DNA from 2 places in the Xanthomonas graminis pv. graminis genome. Region 1 is predicted to be linked to the other one. Evidence: predicted binding sites of a transcription regulator. Region 1 holds the regulator's gene; the other holds the start of a gene.
The links. Region 1 encodes FliA, which starts transcription of late flagellar genes. Its sites were predicted from a motif close to TAAAGTTTNNCNNNCNNNGGCCGATAA; they were not measured.
Positions count from the first base shown of each region.

Region 2: KHF85_RS15150 (methyl-accepting chemotaxis protein) is a predicted target of FliA. The motif match lies at 4,280-4,306, and genes of this name have one in related genera.

Region 1 is NZ_CP076255.1:2,217,787-2,224,959, reverse strand. Features, by position in the region: gene flhA (flagellar biosynthesis protein FlhA) at 1-34, shown strand, start outside; gene flhF (flagellar biosynthesis protein FlhF) at 209-1,876, shown strand; gene KHF85_RS09705 (MinD/ParA family ATP-binding protein) at 1,863-2,756, shown strand; gene KHF85_RS09700 (RNA polymerase sigma factor FliA) at 2,753-3,502, shown strand; gene cheY (chemotaxis response regulator CheY) at 3,521-3,913, shown strand; gene KHF85_RS09690 (protein phosphatase CheZ) at 3,913-4,521, shown strand; gene KHF85_RS09685 (chemotaxis protein CheA) at 4,526-6,289, shown strand; gene KHF85_RS09680 (flagellar motor protein) at 6,656-7,173, shown strand, end outside.
Region 2 is NZ_CP076255.1:3,486,593-3,493,765, forward strand. Features, by position in the region: gene KHF85_RS15140 (DUF3999 domain-containing protein) at 62-1,426, opposite strand; gene KHF85_RS15145 (DUF2339 domain-containing protein) at 1,423-4,110, opposite strand; gene KHF85_RS15150 (methyl-accepting chemotaxis protein) at 4,361-5,437, shown strand; gene KHF85_RS15155 (hypothetical protein) at 5,526-5,993, opposite strand; gene KHF85_RS15160 (hypothetical protein) at 6,247-6,711, shown strand; gene KHF85_RS15165 (hypothetical protein) at 6,764-7,173, shown strand, end outside.

The sequences.
Region 1 (7,173 bases):
CAAGCGGTTGAAGTTGGTGGGAACGATTAGTTGAAGCCGGGACCCGGGACGAGGGACCCGGGACTCGGAAGCGCAACGGTCAGGAATCGGAATAGACAAATGAATGCTCGCAAACACATCCCCATCCAAACGCGATCGCAAGCTGCGGCCTCCAGGCGCTTGCTGTTGCCGAGTCCCGGGTCCCGAGTCCCGCCCCGAAGGTGACCGCATGAAAATCAAACGCTTCGTAGCTCCCGACATGCGCACCGCGTTCCGCATGGTGCGCGACGAGCACGGCCCGGATGCGGTGATCCTGTCCAACCGGCGCACCGACGAGGGCATCGAGATCGTCGCCGCCAGCAACTACGACGAAGCTCTGGTGCAGCAGGCCCTGGATGCGGCGCGGCCGGAAGAGCCGGCGCCGCGGCTGCAGGTGTCGGCCGCCAATCCGGCGCCGCGTGCGGCCAAGTCCGGCGCCATGGCCAACCCGGCGATGGCGATGATGGCCGCGATCAGCGAGCGCCGCTCCCCGGCCACGGCCAGCGTGGCCACCGCCGCGCCGGCGCGGCCGCTGACTCAGCCCGCCGCGATCGCCGTCTCGGCGATGCCCGCCGGCAGCGCACCCGCGCCGAACCGTCCGGCCGCCGCAGCGCAGGCCCCTGCCCCGGCTCCGGCCGCCGCCGACGTGCCCTTCGCCGAATTCCGCATTCCCGAGGACGTGTTCCGCAACGCGCCGATCAGCGTGCCGATGGCGAGCCCGTTCGCCGTCCCGGCCGCGGCCAGCGCCGCGGCCAGCGCCGCCGCCGTGCCGGCGTGGCTGGAGGACATCGCCGCGGTGTCGCTGAGCCCGGCCGCCACGCCGGGCGCCCCGGCTGCGCCCAGCGCCGAACCGGTCGCCGCCGCCACGGTGCCGGCCCCCGCTGCCGGCAGCGCCGGGATCCCGGCGCTGCCGGCCCTGACGCCGGTGCCGAGCTTCCCGGCAGCGCAGAACGACGAACAATTGACTCAGCTGCGCGACGAACTGGCGCTGATGCGGCAGATGATCGAGCGCGAGATGAACCGGCTCACCGACGAGCGCCTGCGCGGTTCGCCGGTGCGCGCCCAGGCGCTGGAGCTGATGGACGACTACGGCTTCGACAGCGGCCTCATCCGCGACGTGGTCATGCAGATCCCCGCCGACCTGGAGCTGCACCGTGGCCGCGGGCTGATGCTGGGGCTGCTGTCCAAGCGCCTGCCGATCGCGCCGCTGGATCCGATCGAGGAAGGCGGCGTGATCGCCCTGATCGGCCCCACCGGCGCCGGCAAGACCACCACCATCGCCAAGCTGGCCTCGCGCTTCCTGGAACGCCACGCCGCCCGCGACGTGGCCCTGGTCACCACCGATACCATCCGCGTCGGCGGCCGCGAACAGCTGCACAGCTACGGCCGCCAGCTCGGCATCGCCGTGCACGAGGCCGACAGCGACGCCGCCCTGCAGCAGTTGCTGGAGCGCCTGCGCGACTACAAGCTGGTGCTCATCGACACCGCCGGCATGGGCCAGCGCGACCGCGCCCTGGCCGCACAATTGCACTGGCTGCGCGCCTCGCGAGTGGTCCGGTCCTTGCTAGTACTCCCTGCCAACGCGCATTTCTCCGACCTGGACGAGGTGGTGCGCCGGTTCGCCGGCGCCGATCCACAGGGGGTGATCTTGACCAAGCTGGATGAAACCGGGCGGTTTGGCAGTGCCCTGTCGGTGGTCGCGGACCACCGGCTTCCCATCACCTGGGTGACCGATGGTCAGCGCGTGCCGGACGACCTGCACCGCGCCAACGCCGCCAGCCTGGTATTGCGCCTTGAAGATTTGCGGCGCGCTGCCGATAAGCCCTGTACTCCGGAGCAGAACCATGCCGTCGCGTGATTACGCCAATCTCACCAATGCCTTCCCCCTGTCGGCAACCCGCAGCGAACCGCTGGGTCCGCTAGGCCCGGTGCGCACGATCGCCGTGACCGGCGGCAAGGGCGGCGTGGGCAAGACCAACATCTCGGTCAACCTGTCGATGGCGCTGGCCGACATGGGCAAGCGCACCCTGCTGCTGGACGCCGACCTTGGCCTGGCCAACGTCGACGTGCTGCTCGGGCTGACCCCCAGGTTCACCCTGGCCGACCTGGTCGCCGGGCGCTGCACCCTGGAAGAAGTGCTGATCGACATGCCCAACGGGTTGATGGTGGTGCCCGCCGCCTCCGGCCGCCGGCACATGGCCGAACTGCCGCCCGCTCAGCACGTCGGCCTGGTCAACGTGTTCTCCGAGCTGCAGCGCGAGCTGGACGTGATGATCATCGACACCGCCGCCGGCATCACCGACAGCGTGCTGACCTTCTGCCAGGCCGCGCAGGACGCGGTGGTGGTGGTCTGCGACGAACCGGCCTCGATCACCGACGCCTACGCCCTGATCAAGGTGCTGTCGCGCGAACGCGGCGTGGACCGGGTGCAGATCGTCGCCAACATGGTCCGCGACGCCAACGAAGGCCGCCTGCTGTACGACAAGCTGAGCCGGGTGTGCGAGAAATTCCTCGGCGACGTGTCGCTGAACTACCTGGGCTGCGTGCCGCAGGACGACTGGCTGCGCCTGTCGGTGCAGCGCCAGCAGCCGGTGGTCAAGGCCTACCCGTCCAGCCCGTCGGCGCAGGCGATCACCGAAATCGCCCGCCGCACCTCGCGCTGGCAGGCGCCGACCGTGCCACGCGGCAACGTCGAGTTCTTCGTCGAACGGATCATCCAGCGGGGGGTCGCCGCATGAACGCCGCCGCCCAATACCGCGCCGTGCAGCGCAACAGTTCCAACGACTACATCGCCCAGCATTCGGACCTGGTGCGGCGCATCGCCCACCACCTGGCGGCCCGGCTACCGGCCAGCGTCGAGATCGACGACCTGATCCAGGCCGGCATGATCGGCCTGATCGAGGCGTCGCGCAGCTACGACGCCGACCAGGGCGCCTCGTTCGAAACCTACGCCTCGATCCGCATCCGCGGCTCGATGATCGACGAGATCCGCCGCGGCGACTGGGTGCCGCGCTCGGTGCACCGCCGTGCCCGCGACGCCGCCTCGGCGGTGCGCAAGATCGAACAGAGCACCGGCCGGGCCGCTGCCGCCAACGAAGTGGCCGCGGCGATGGACATGCCGCTTCCCGACTACATGCGATTGATGGAAGATGCCGCACGCGGCCAGGTACTGAGCCTGGAGTCGCGGGTCGAGGACCATGGCGAGCTGGACACCATCGCCAAGGGCGGCCCCAATCCACAGCAAATGCTGGAACGCAGCGAGTTCGGCCGCGAGCTGGGCAAGGCGATCGGGCAGTTGCCCGAACGCGAGCAGCTGGTGCTGTCGCTGTACTACGAACAGGAATTGAACCTGAAGGAAATCGGCGCGGTGCTCGGTGTCAGCGAGTCGCGCGTCTGCCAGATCCACGGCCAGGCCACGGTACGCTTGCGCGGACGCTTGAAAGCGTTCGAAGCGGCAGACGCCGGCCTGGAAGACGAAGAATAAGACCCAAGGGAGTTAGCGGTGAACAAGAACATGCGGATTTTGATCGTGGACGATTTCTCGACGATGCGGCGCATCGTCAAGAATCTGCTCGGCGATCTGGGCTTCACCAACACTGCAGAGGCCGAAGACGGCAACAGTGCGCTGGCGGCACTGCGCTCGGCACCGTTCGAGTTCGTGGTCACCGACTGGAACATGCCCGGCATGACCGGCATCGACCTGCTGCGCAACATCCGCGCCGACGACAAGCTCAAGCACCTGCCGGTGCTGATGGTGACCGCCGAGGCCAAGCGCGAGCAGATCATCGAGGCGGCGCAGTGCGGCGTGAACGGCTACATCATCAAGCCGTTCACCGCGCAGACGCTGCAGGAGAAGCTGGGCAAGATCTTCGAACGCCTGGGAGCGACCGCCTGATGCAAGCCACCGCCGAACGCAGCGCCCTGATCGAACGCCTGCAAGGTGCGCTGGACGCACTGGAGCGCGGCGACGAAACCGCCTGGCGCAAGGAAATCGACACCCTGGCCGCCTGGCGCACGCGGCCGATGATGCAGGGCCTGAGCCGGCTGGCGCGCGACCTGGGCCAGGCGCTCGGCGAGCTGCCGGTCATTCCCAGCGAAGCCGGCGAACTGGACGACGCCTGCTCGCGCCTGGACCACGTGGTGGAGATGACCGAGAAGGCCAGCCACCGCACCCTGGACCTGGCCGAGGAATGCCGCGCGCTGGCCGAACAGCTGCGCGCCGGCGGCCTGACCGGCGACCAGGGCGAGATCCTCGACAAGATCCGCCACAATCTCACCGAGATGGCCCTGGCGCAGAGCTTCCAGGACCTGACCGGGCAGATCATCCGCCGCGTGGCGACCATCGTGCGCCGCGTGCACGAGGGCTTCGGCGCGCTCGGCCTGCCGCCGAAGGACGACAAGAAACCCGACGGCGGCCTGGCCGGCCCGGCGCTGGCCGGTCTGGACCGCCACGGCGTGTCGCAGAACGACGCCGACGATCTGCTGTCCGGGCTAGGGTTGTAATCCGATGAGCGCCGTGCCCGACGACATCGCTGCCGACTTCATCATCGAGGCCCAGGAAATCCTGGACCGGCTCGGCGAGCAACTGGTGTCGCTGGAGCATGCGCCCGAGGACAGCGAACAGCTCAATGCCGTGTTCCGCGGGTTCCACACGCTCAAGGGCGGCGCCGGATTCCTGGCGATCAACGCCATGGTCGAGCTGTGCCACGCCGCCGAGGACACCCTGGGCCAGGCGCGCGCCGGCCAGGCCACGCTGCAGGCGCGGCACTTCGACGCCGCGCAGCAGTCGCTGGACTACCTGCAATCGATGCTCGACGCGTTCGGCAGCGGCAGCGAACCGCCGCGCGCGCCGCAACAGCTGATCGCGCAGTTTGCGACCAGCGGCGAAGAAACCGCCGTGCCGTCGGGACCCGGGACTCGGGACTCGGGACCCGGCAAAAGCGCTGCACATGCAACGGCCGGTTCCGCCGATTCCGAATTGATCAGCGACGACGAGTTCGAAGCCCTACTGGACAACCTGCACGGTGCCGCTCCCGGCGCCGGAGCACCGCTTTCCCGAGTCCCGAGTCCCGAGTCCCGAGTCCCGACGGCGCCGAAGGCAGCCGCAGCGCCAGCCAAAGCCTCCGAACCCGAACAAACCGTGCGCGTGGACACCAAGCGCCTGGACGCGATCGTCAACCTGATCGGCGAACTGGTGCTGTCGCGCAACCGGCTCAAGACCCTGCGCGTGCGCCTGCGCGACGAAGAACTGGACCGCGCGGTCAGCAGCCTGGACATCGCCACCTCGCGCCTGCAATCGGCGGTGATGCGCACCCGCATGCAGCCGGTCGGCAAGGTGTTCTCGCGCTTCCCCAAGGTCGCGCGCGACGTTGCCCGCTCCTTGAACAAGGAAGTGGACCTGGAACTGATCGGCGCCGACACCGAACTGGACCGCAACCTGGTCGAGGCGCTGGCCGATCCGCTGGTGCACCTGGTGCGCAACGCGATCGACCACGGCATCGAATCGCCGGCGCTGCGCGAGGCCACCGGCAAGCCGCGCGGCGGCCACGTGCGCCTGTCGGCGCAGCAGGAAGGCGACTACGTCAGCATCGAGGTGCAGGACGACGGCGCCGGCATCGACCCGGAACGGCTGCGCGCCAAGGCGCGCGAGAAGGGCCTGATCGATCCGGAAGCCGCCGCGCGCCTGACCACCGAAGAATGCCTGCACCTGGTGTTCCTGCCCGGTTTCTCGACCAAGGCCGAAGTCACCGACATCTCCGGCCGCGGCGTCGGCATGGACGTGGTGCAGTCGCGCATCCGCGAACTCAGCGGGCAGATCCAGATCCAGTCCGAACTGGGCCGCGGCAGCCGCTTCCTGATCCGCGTGCCGCTGACCCTGGCGATCCTGCCGACCCTGCTGGTGCAGGCCGGCGACACCGTCTATGCGCTGCCGCTGGCGCGCGTGGTCGAAGTGCTGCATGCGCCGCGGCGCGCGCTGGGCTGGTTCGACGGCCGCGCCGTACTCGACCGGCAATCGCACACCTTGCCGCTGGTGGACCTGCGCCAGTGGCTGAACATCGAGGCGCCGGAACTGCCGCTGCTGACCGTGGTGGTGCTGCAGGCCGGCGAATCGCGCATGGGCCTGGTCGTGGACCAGGTCCGCGGCCGCGAGGAAGTGGTGATCAAACCGCTGCCGCGCGCACTGCGCGGCCTGCCCGGCTACGCCGGCGCGACCCTGATCGGCGACGGCCGGCTGGCGCTGATCCTGGATGTGGATGGGTTGAAGAGCTGAGGGACCGGGGACCGGGGACCGGGACCGGGACCGGGACCGGGACCGGGACCGGGACCGGGACCGGGACCGGGACCGGGACCGGGAGATGGTGTCCGAGCGAAAATCGCTGTCAAGCGATTTGAAGAAGAAATGCCGTTTTTTTTTGAAAAGGAAACGGCCATCTTGCCATTCAAGCGCAGCGCTTTTTCTGTAGGAGGGGCTTCAGCCCCGACGCTTTACTCGTAACGCATCGGGGCTGAAGCCCCTCCTGCAGCAAGCAGGAATGCAGCGCACTCGCGATCATTCCCGGGTCCTGGGTCCCGGGTCCCCGGTCCCGAAAAACAGCCCCACCATCAAGTCCCTCCCCTCACTGCCGATAGTTTCTGCATGGACAAACTCAGTCTCATTGGCTTGCTGTTGGCGATCGCTTCGCTGGTCGGCGGCAGCATCCTCAAGGGCGCCGGCGTCTCGGCGCTGTGGTCGCCGGCCGCGTTCGTGATCGTGATCGTCGGCACCATCGCCGCGATCCTGGTGCATACCCCGCCGGCGGTGTTCAAGCGCGCGTTCCAGATCGCCAAGTGGATCCTGCATCCGCCGTCCAGCGATCGCCAGGCGCTGCTGCAGCAGATCGTGGAGTGGAGCAACATCGCCCGCCGCCAGGGCCTGCTCGGCCTGGAGAACCAGGTGCAGCAACAACAGGACCCGTTCGTGCGCAAGGGCCTGCAGATGCTGGTCGACGGGGTGGAGCCGGAATCGATCCGGCACATGCTGGAAATCGACCTCGACGGCCAGGAACACTGCGACCTGGCCGCGGCCAAGGTGTTCGAAGGCATGGGCATCTACGCACCGACGCTGGGCATCATCGGCGCGGTGCTGGGCCTGATCGCGGTGATGAAGAACCTCGC
Region 2 (7,173 bases), 1.3 Mb from region 1:
ACGTACGCAGCAAGGCCGCCACGCCGCCACAGGCGCGTGGCGTGGCAGCGCCGCTGCCGAATCAGCCCGCGCCGGGCGCGGCCGGCTTGCGCAACAGGCTGAAGGCGAAACCGACCACAAGCAGCGCACCGCCAACCAGCAGCGCCCACAGCAGCCAGGTCTTCCAGTCGCGCGGGGTGGCCGGCGCCTGCAGCGCGGCGGCACCGGCCAGGGGGACCGCCGCGCCGAGCGTGGCGGTGGCCGGCGTCCATTGCGGCCCGCGTTGCGCGCGCAGGGCCTGCAAGGTGGTCGCCAACGGCGCGGCGGCGCGCTGGGTACGCGCGCTGCCGGCGGCCAGCGCGTAGGGCGGCGCGCCCTGCGCCAGGAAGATCAAGGTTTCCGGCTGGTAGCCCAGGCGCAGCGCCGGCCGCTGCCGGCCCGGATCCTGCGTGGCCAGCAGGCGCCAGTAGCGATCGCGCACCGGCTGCGCCAGCGCCTGCGGCGGCGAGCGACTGGCGCCGGCGCCGACCTGGTAGGCCACCCACGGCCCGGCCCGGTCCTGCCACGGCGCCTCGGCGCTGTCGCGGCTCTGCACGCGCCATTCGATCGCGCTGTTGCCGGGCAGCGCGATGTCCAGCTGCGCGACCGGATAGCGGCCCGGCGCTGCGAAGTCGAAACTGTGCTGCGCCGGATCGGCGTGCAGCGCATCCAGTTGCTGCCAGTGCCAGTCGGCGGCGGCGGGCGCCGGCGCCAGTTCGGCCTCCACCCCGGTCAGCGTCGGCAGCGGCGGCGAGGACAACGGCAGCAGCCGCAGGTAGCGCACCTGCCGATCGATGCAGATGCGCAGTTGCTGCAGGCGCTTGCCCTGGTTGGCCAGGTCGACCAGGGTCGCCTCCGGCACCAGCAGCTCCCAGTCGCGCAGATCGTCGCTGGCCTCGACCCGGTAGCGCGCCTGCCGCGGCTGCGCATCGGCGGCCCACTGCAGGGACAGCGCACGCAACGGCTCGCGCAGCGCGCTGGCATCGATCAACCAACCGGCTTCGGCACTGGCCGTGGCGCTGCTGGCAATGCGGGTGCGAATGCGGCGCACAGTGCCGTCGGTATCGCGCTCGGCGATCAGTTCCAGGTCGTCGGCACCGCCACCAGCCACCGCCGGCAGCGGAAACCACGGCAGCGGCTGCCGGCGCGGCGTGGTTTCGGCATGCTCGGCAGCGAACAGCGCCGCCGGCAGCGGGTCGCCGGCGGCGTTGAACACCTCCACGTCGCCCAGCGAGGCAAGGTGCGCGCTGCGGTACACCGCATCGTCCAGTTGCACGCGGTAGGCGCCGGCGGCCGGATCCTGCAGGGTCAGCGGCCATTGCTGGGCATAGTCGTCGCGCTGGCTGGCGGCGAAACCGGCAAGCGGCAGCAACGCCAGCAGCATTGCCGGGATGATAAGGCGTTTCATGGATGGGCCTCCTCGGCCGGTTCGGTGGCGCGCGGCGGCGCCGGCGCGAAATAGCCGACCACGGTGCACAACAGGCCGTAGGCGATGAACGAGGCGATGCCGGCGACATTGCCGAGGTTGCCGCGATCCACCAGCAGCAGTTTGCCCAGCACCACCGCCATCAGCAACGCACCGGCCAGCCACAGGCCGCGCTGGCCGCGGCGCGAGCCGAGTACCCAGCCCAGCACGCCGAGCACGCTCCACACCACGGTCAGGCTGGTCTGCGCCACGCTGTCGGACAGGACCGCCCCCCACGGCACGCCTCCCAGGTGATGCACCGCGTGCAGGGTCATGCTGGTGATCCAGAGAAAGCCGGCGCCGGCCAGCAACGACATGCACCGCGGGCGCAGTACCGCCGGTAGCTGTGGCGTGCGCATCCAACGCCCGACCAGGACCAGGAACAACAGCTGGGTCATTTCCAAGGGATTGAGCAACGGGACCCACGGCAACGGCGCGCTGGCGCCACGCACGATCAGGCTGATTGACCACGCCATCCCCAATAACGCGAAATAGCTGCACTGCAGGGCACTGCGGCACGGCGCGAACGCCGTACCCAGCGGCGCTGCCAGCCAGCTCCAGCGCAACAGCGACAGCGCCGCCACCAGCAGCCACGGCGCCAGCATCAGCGCCCAGCTCCAGCCGGATGCCAACGAGAAAACCAACGCCAGAAATCCACCGAACAGCGACGCCACCGTTGGCCACACCAGCCACCAGACGAATTGCGCCGCCCGCGCCGGGGTGCCGCCGCTATGGCGCAGGCAGACCAGGCTGCGCAGGCCCAAGCCCGCGAACAGTGCCCACACCAACGGGCCATACCCGGCGAACGGCTGTCCGTGTGAGGCGACCTGCCACACTGCCAACGGCAGCGCCAGCAGCAAGCCACCGAGCGTGGTCAGGGCCAGCGCAGGCGCCGGCCAGCGCCGGTGCAACTCGGCGACGAGCCACCCGCTGACCGCACACAACGCCAGTGTCGCATCGGCGCGTGTATCGACGACCACGAAACGCTGGATCTCGGCGACGCCGATGCCGCACCACCACATCAGGCCCCACAGGTAATAGGCCAGCGCCGCCGCGTCGGAACGCACCCGGCGGTAGCTCCAGGCACCGGCGAAGCCGGCCAGTGCCAGCAACATCCCGCTGGTGAAGGTGGCATTGGCCAGTGCATGCGTATCGCGCCAGGCCACATCCAGACCGGTCAAGAATCCCCAGGCGGCGAGCAGTTGCAGGCAGGCACCACTGATCTGCGGCAACCATCGCCGTTGCCTCAGCCCCAGCCAGGCCAGGCCAGCGCCCTCCAGTGCGAACACGCTGGCCGTGGCGCGTGCGGACAATGCCAGCGGCACTGCCAGGGTGGCAAACCCCACCGCCAGCAGTGCATAGCCCTGCCCCAGCAGCGTGAACCGCGTGCGTCGGATCAATGCCGCCGCCAACCCTGCGTAGATCGCCGCAAGGCCCAAGGCGCACAACGCCAACGTCAGCTGCTGGTCACGCAACAGCCACGCCTGCAGCGAGAAGGCGACCAGCGGCGTGCCGAACAGCAGGCTGCCATCGACCACCGGACTGCGCACGGCGGTCTGCCGGCGTGCGTACAGGATCGGGATCAGCAGGTAGAAGGCGAAGAACAGCAGCAGGAACGGCTCGGTGCTGGCGAACTTCGCCGGCTGGTACTGCAGCACGCCCCATAGCGTGCCGATGCCGAAGGTGAAACCGAAGCCGAGCAGGTTGAGCACCCGCCACGGCCGATACCAGGCGATCGCGAACACCGCCGCGTTCAAGACCGCGTAATACGAGAACAGGCCGACATGGTTGCCGCTGCCGGTGGACAGCCAGATCGGCGCCAGGAATCCGGCCAGGGTGGCCAGCACCGCCAAAGTGCGCGATTCCTGCACCACCGCCAGCACGCACATGCTGGCCACCAGCACGATGCTCAGCGCGAACGCGGCGCCGGCCGGCAGCAGCGCGGACAGCTTGAACGCGGCGAACACGGTCAGCAGCAGCACGCCGATCGCACCGCCCTGCAGGGCCAGCGCGAAACTGCGCTTGCGCTCGCGCTGGCGCCAGCCGAAGCCCAGGCCGGCCAGCGCCGCGGCGGCGATGCCGGCATAGCGCAGTTCGATCGGCACGCGCAGCCAGCCCTGGTCGCCGGCGTACTTCAGCAGCGCGGCGACGCCGGCCAGCAGCACCAGCATGCCGATCTTGACCGGCACGTTGCCTTCGGTGAACCAGCGCTTGGTGCCGGCCAGCAACCGCTCGATCGGATCCGGACCGCGCGGTGCCGGCGACAGTGGCGCGGCGGCAGGGTCCGCGGCCTCGCTCGCTGCGGCGGCCGGCGCGACGAACGGCGGCGGAAGCGGCGGTGGTACAGGCACGACCGGGACGAGCGCAGCGAGCGGGACGAATGGACGCTCCTCCACGCCATCGTTGTCGGCGAGCTGGGCATCGGTCTCGGTATGCTCGGCATCGCTGGCTGCGTCGAATCGGGCAGCGGCCTGCGCCGCCTGCGCCGCGGCATGCCGCATCTGCGCCAGTTGCAGTTCCAGGGCCGCCACGCGCCGGCGCACGCCTGCCAGCGCCACCCACAGCACGATCATCAGGATCGGCACCGCCAATACCGCCAACACCACCAGCACGATCAACGCTTCCATCCGGATTCCATCCCCAAGGCGGCACGGCGCGCTGTGCGCGCCTATGGTCCGGCGACGCCGGTCCTGGCGCAGATGGTAGACGAGTTCGGCCTCGCCGCGGCCCGGCCGCGGGCGGCGCAGCCCAGGCGCGGCAACGCATCTGGGCAACAGACGCCAGCACAATCGGCGCTAAAGCCATTGCATTGGCGGCCGCTACCTCCCTTACCCCATGCTGCGCCTGCTGTTCTCTCCCCTCCCACCGACAGCGCAAATGAATCTGCCAGCCACCCCCACCGAAGCGGGCATCGACGACCATATCCGCTCCGTGGTCGGCCTGTCCGATCAACTGCTCGGACAGCTGCGGCAGTCGCTGCAACGCATCGACGAGATCAACCGCACCACCCATGTGATCTCGATGAACGCACGCATCGAATCGGCGCGGATCGGCCACGCCGGGCGCGGCTTCAGCGTCATCGCGCAGGAAATGGACGTGCTGTCGCGGCGGGTCGCCGACGCCACCCAGGACCTGGACAAGGTCGCCGCCAGCACCAGCGCCGACATGCGCCACACCCTGCAGCGGCTGGACGACGACGTGCGCCGCACGCGCCTGAGCGAACTGGCGCTGAGCAACATCGACCTGATCGACCGCAACCTCTACGAACGCAGCTGCGACGTGCGCTGGTGGGCGACCGACGCGGCCATCGTCGCCGCCGCGCGCCCTGGCCGCGGCGACGACGCGCTCGCCTACGCGGCGCGGCGCATGGGCCAGATCCTGGAGTCGTACACGGTGTACTTCGACCTGGTGCTGGCCGGCACCGATGGCCGCATCCTCGCCAACGGCCGGCCGCAGCAGTACGCCTCGGCCGGCAGCGACGTGTCCGCGCAGGCCTGGTTCGAGGACGCCATGCGCACCCGCAGCGGCGAGGAGTTCGGCTTCCAGGGCGTGCATGCCAGCACCCTGGCCGATGGCGAGCGCGTGCTGGTGTATGCGTGCACGGTGCGCGACGGCGGCCGCGTCGATGGCCGCGTGCTGGGCGTGCTCGGCATCGTGTTCCGCTGGGACGCGCTGGCGCAGACGGTGGTGCAGCGCACGCCGCTGTCGGAGCAGGAATGGGGCCGCAGCCGGGTGTGCATCGTCGATCCGCACGGCCAGGTCCTGGCCGATTCGGCCGGGCGCATGCTGCAGGAGCGGATCGACTTCGCCGGCCGCGAGGCGCTGTTCAAGCAGCCGCGCGGCGCGGTGCTGAGCGATCTCAACGGACGCCCGCACTGCATCGCCCATGCGGCCTCGCCCGGCTACGAAACCTACCGCACCGGCTGGCATTCGCTGATCTTGCAGGCGCTGTAGGCGCGCCCGGCGCCTGCGCGTCGGCCGCAACGCAGGCAAAAAAAAGCCCGGGCGCGCGACGCGGCCCGGGCCTTGCTGCTGCGCCCGCTTATTCGCGGTAGCCGCTGTCGTTCTTGTTGTGGATGATCCAGATCAGGTTGCCGCCGCTGCCCATCGACTTGCCGGCGAACACCAGGCGGCCCTGGCCCTTGTAAGCCAGTTCGTAACGGTAGCGGTCGCCGCCGTAGAAGAACGGGATGAACGCCTTGCCGGTGACATAGGAACCCTGGTCGGTGGGTTCGCCGATCAGGTCGGTCACCTGCTTCATCGGCATGCCGATCTTGAGCTGGGTGAACTTGCTGCCGGGTGCCGGCTTGCCGGTGATCTCGCCTTCGTAATCGTTGACGCCCTTCACGGTCTCGCCGTAGCCGGCTTCGACCTGCGAGGAATTGGTGACCTCGCCATCGGCGTTCATCCAGCTCGGCGTGCCGCTGTGCTTCTTGGCCATCGCCTGCATCGGCAGCGCGGCCGCCATCGCCACGGCCAGCACCAGGGCGCCCGTCCATACACGGTTCATCTGCATTGTTTCGCTCCTTGCATCCATTGTGTGCCCCCTGTCCATCGCCTGTCATGCCAGCGCGGGAACATCCGCTGGCCAGAGGCGCATTAGCGCATGCGTCGGCGCCGATGTCCACGCTTGGCCGGCGCCGCCAGCGCCGCTTGCCGGCACCCCCCGGGCATGGTAAAAACGCGCCGGCGCGCTGCGCGCGCTCCACCGACGCAGCCCATGGATCCGGCATCGCCGCCCCCACCGCAAGGACGTATTCGCAATGCCAACGCTCCGTCGCTTTCCCGTGCTGCCCATGCTGTGCGCCCTGTTTGTGCTCGGCGCCGCGCCGCCGGCCTCGGCCGACATGTTCGGCAGTCCCGAAGACGTCGCCCGCAGCTGGCTCGGCCACGACGCCGGCGAACTGATGATGCAGTGGCCGGTGGACCGCGGTCTGTACACCTCGGAAAACACCGAGACCCACGAAACCGCCTATACCTACAACTTCGGCATCGAAGAGCACTACCGCACGGATTACTGGACGACCGACGGTAGGATCGTCGGCATGGACGGAAACACGCCTATCTTCGAGCAGATTGGGCATAGCCAGACCGTCTTCGTGCCGACCGAGCAACATTGCGAGGTCACTTTCGTGGCCAATGCCGAGGGCATCATCACCCGCTACGACTTCGCCGGCAGCAAGTGCCAGCCGTACTTCCGCGGCTGGGGCCGGCCGAAGAAGAAGTAGACGCCGCGGCCGCAGGCAGGCTTTCCGATTCATACCTACAGGGGCAACACCGATGACCGCAAAGAAGCCGCTCGCCCGTCTCGCCTGGCCGGCGATCGCATTGACGCTGCTGGCGCTGGCCGTGCCGACGCTGGCCGCCGGTCCGCGCCACGGCGAGATCGTGGCGCTGGAGCCGATCGAGAACAAGGGCACCGACGTTCCCGAGCGCACCAAGAAGATCACCGATGCGGCGACCAAGCTCGGCGGCATGGCCGGCAGCATCCTGGGCATCAAGAGCAGCAGCAGGGGAGATAGTGTCGGCGTCGGTGCGACGACGCTAGCAGCCGGAGCCGGCGAGGCCGCGGGCCGCAGCGTGGGCGCCAAGATCGCCGGCAACGGCCCGGCCGCGCACTACATGGTGAAGATCCGCTTCGACAACAAGTCGCAGGTGGTGGTGTCCAAGCCCAGCGCCGAGGTCTCCGG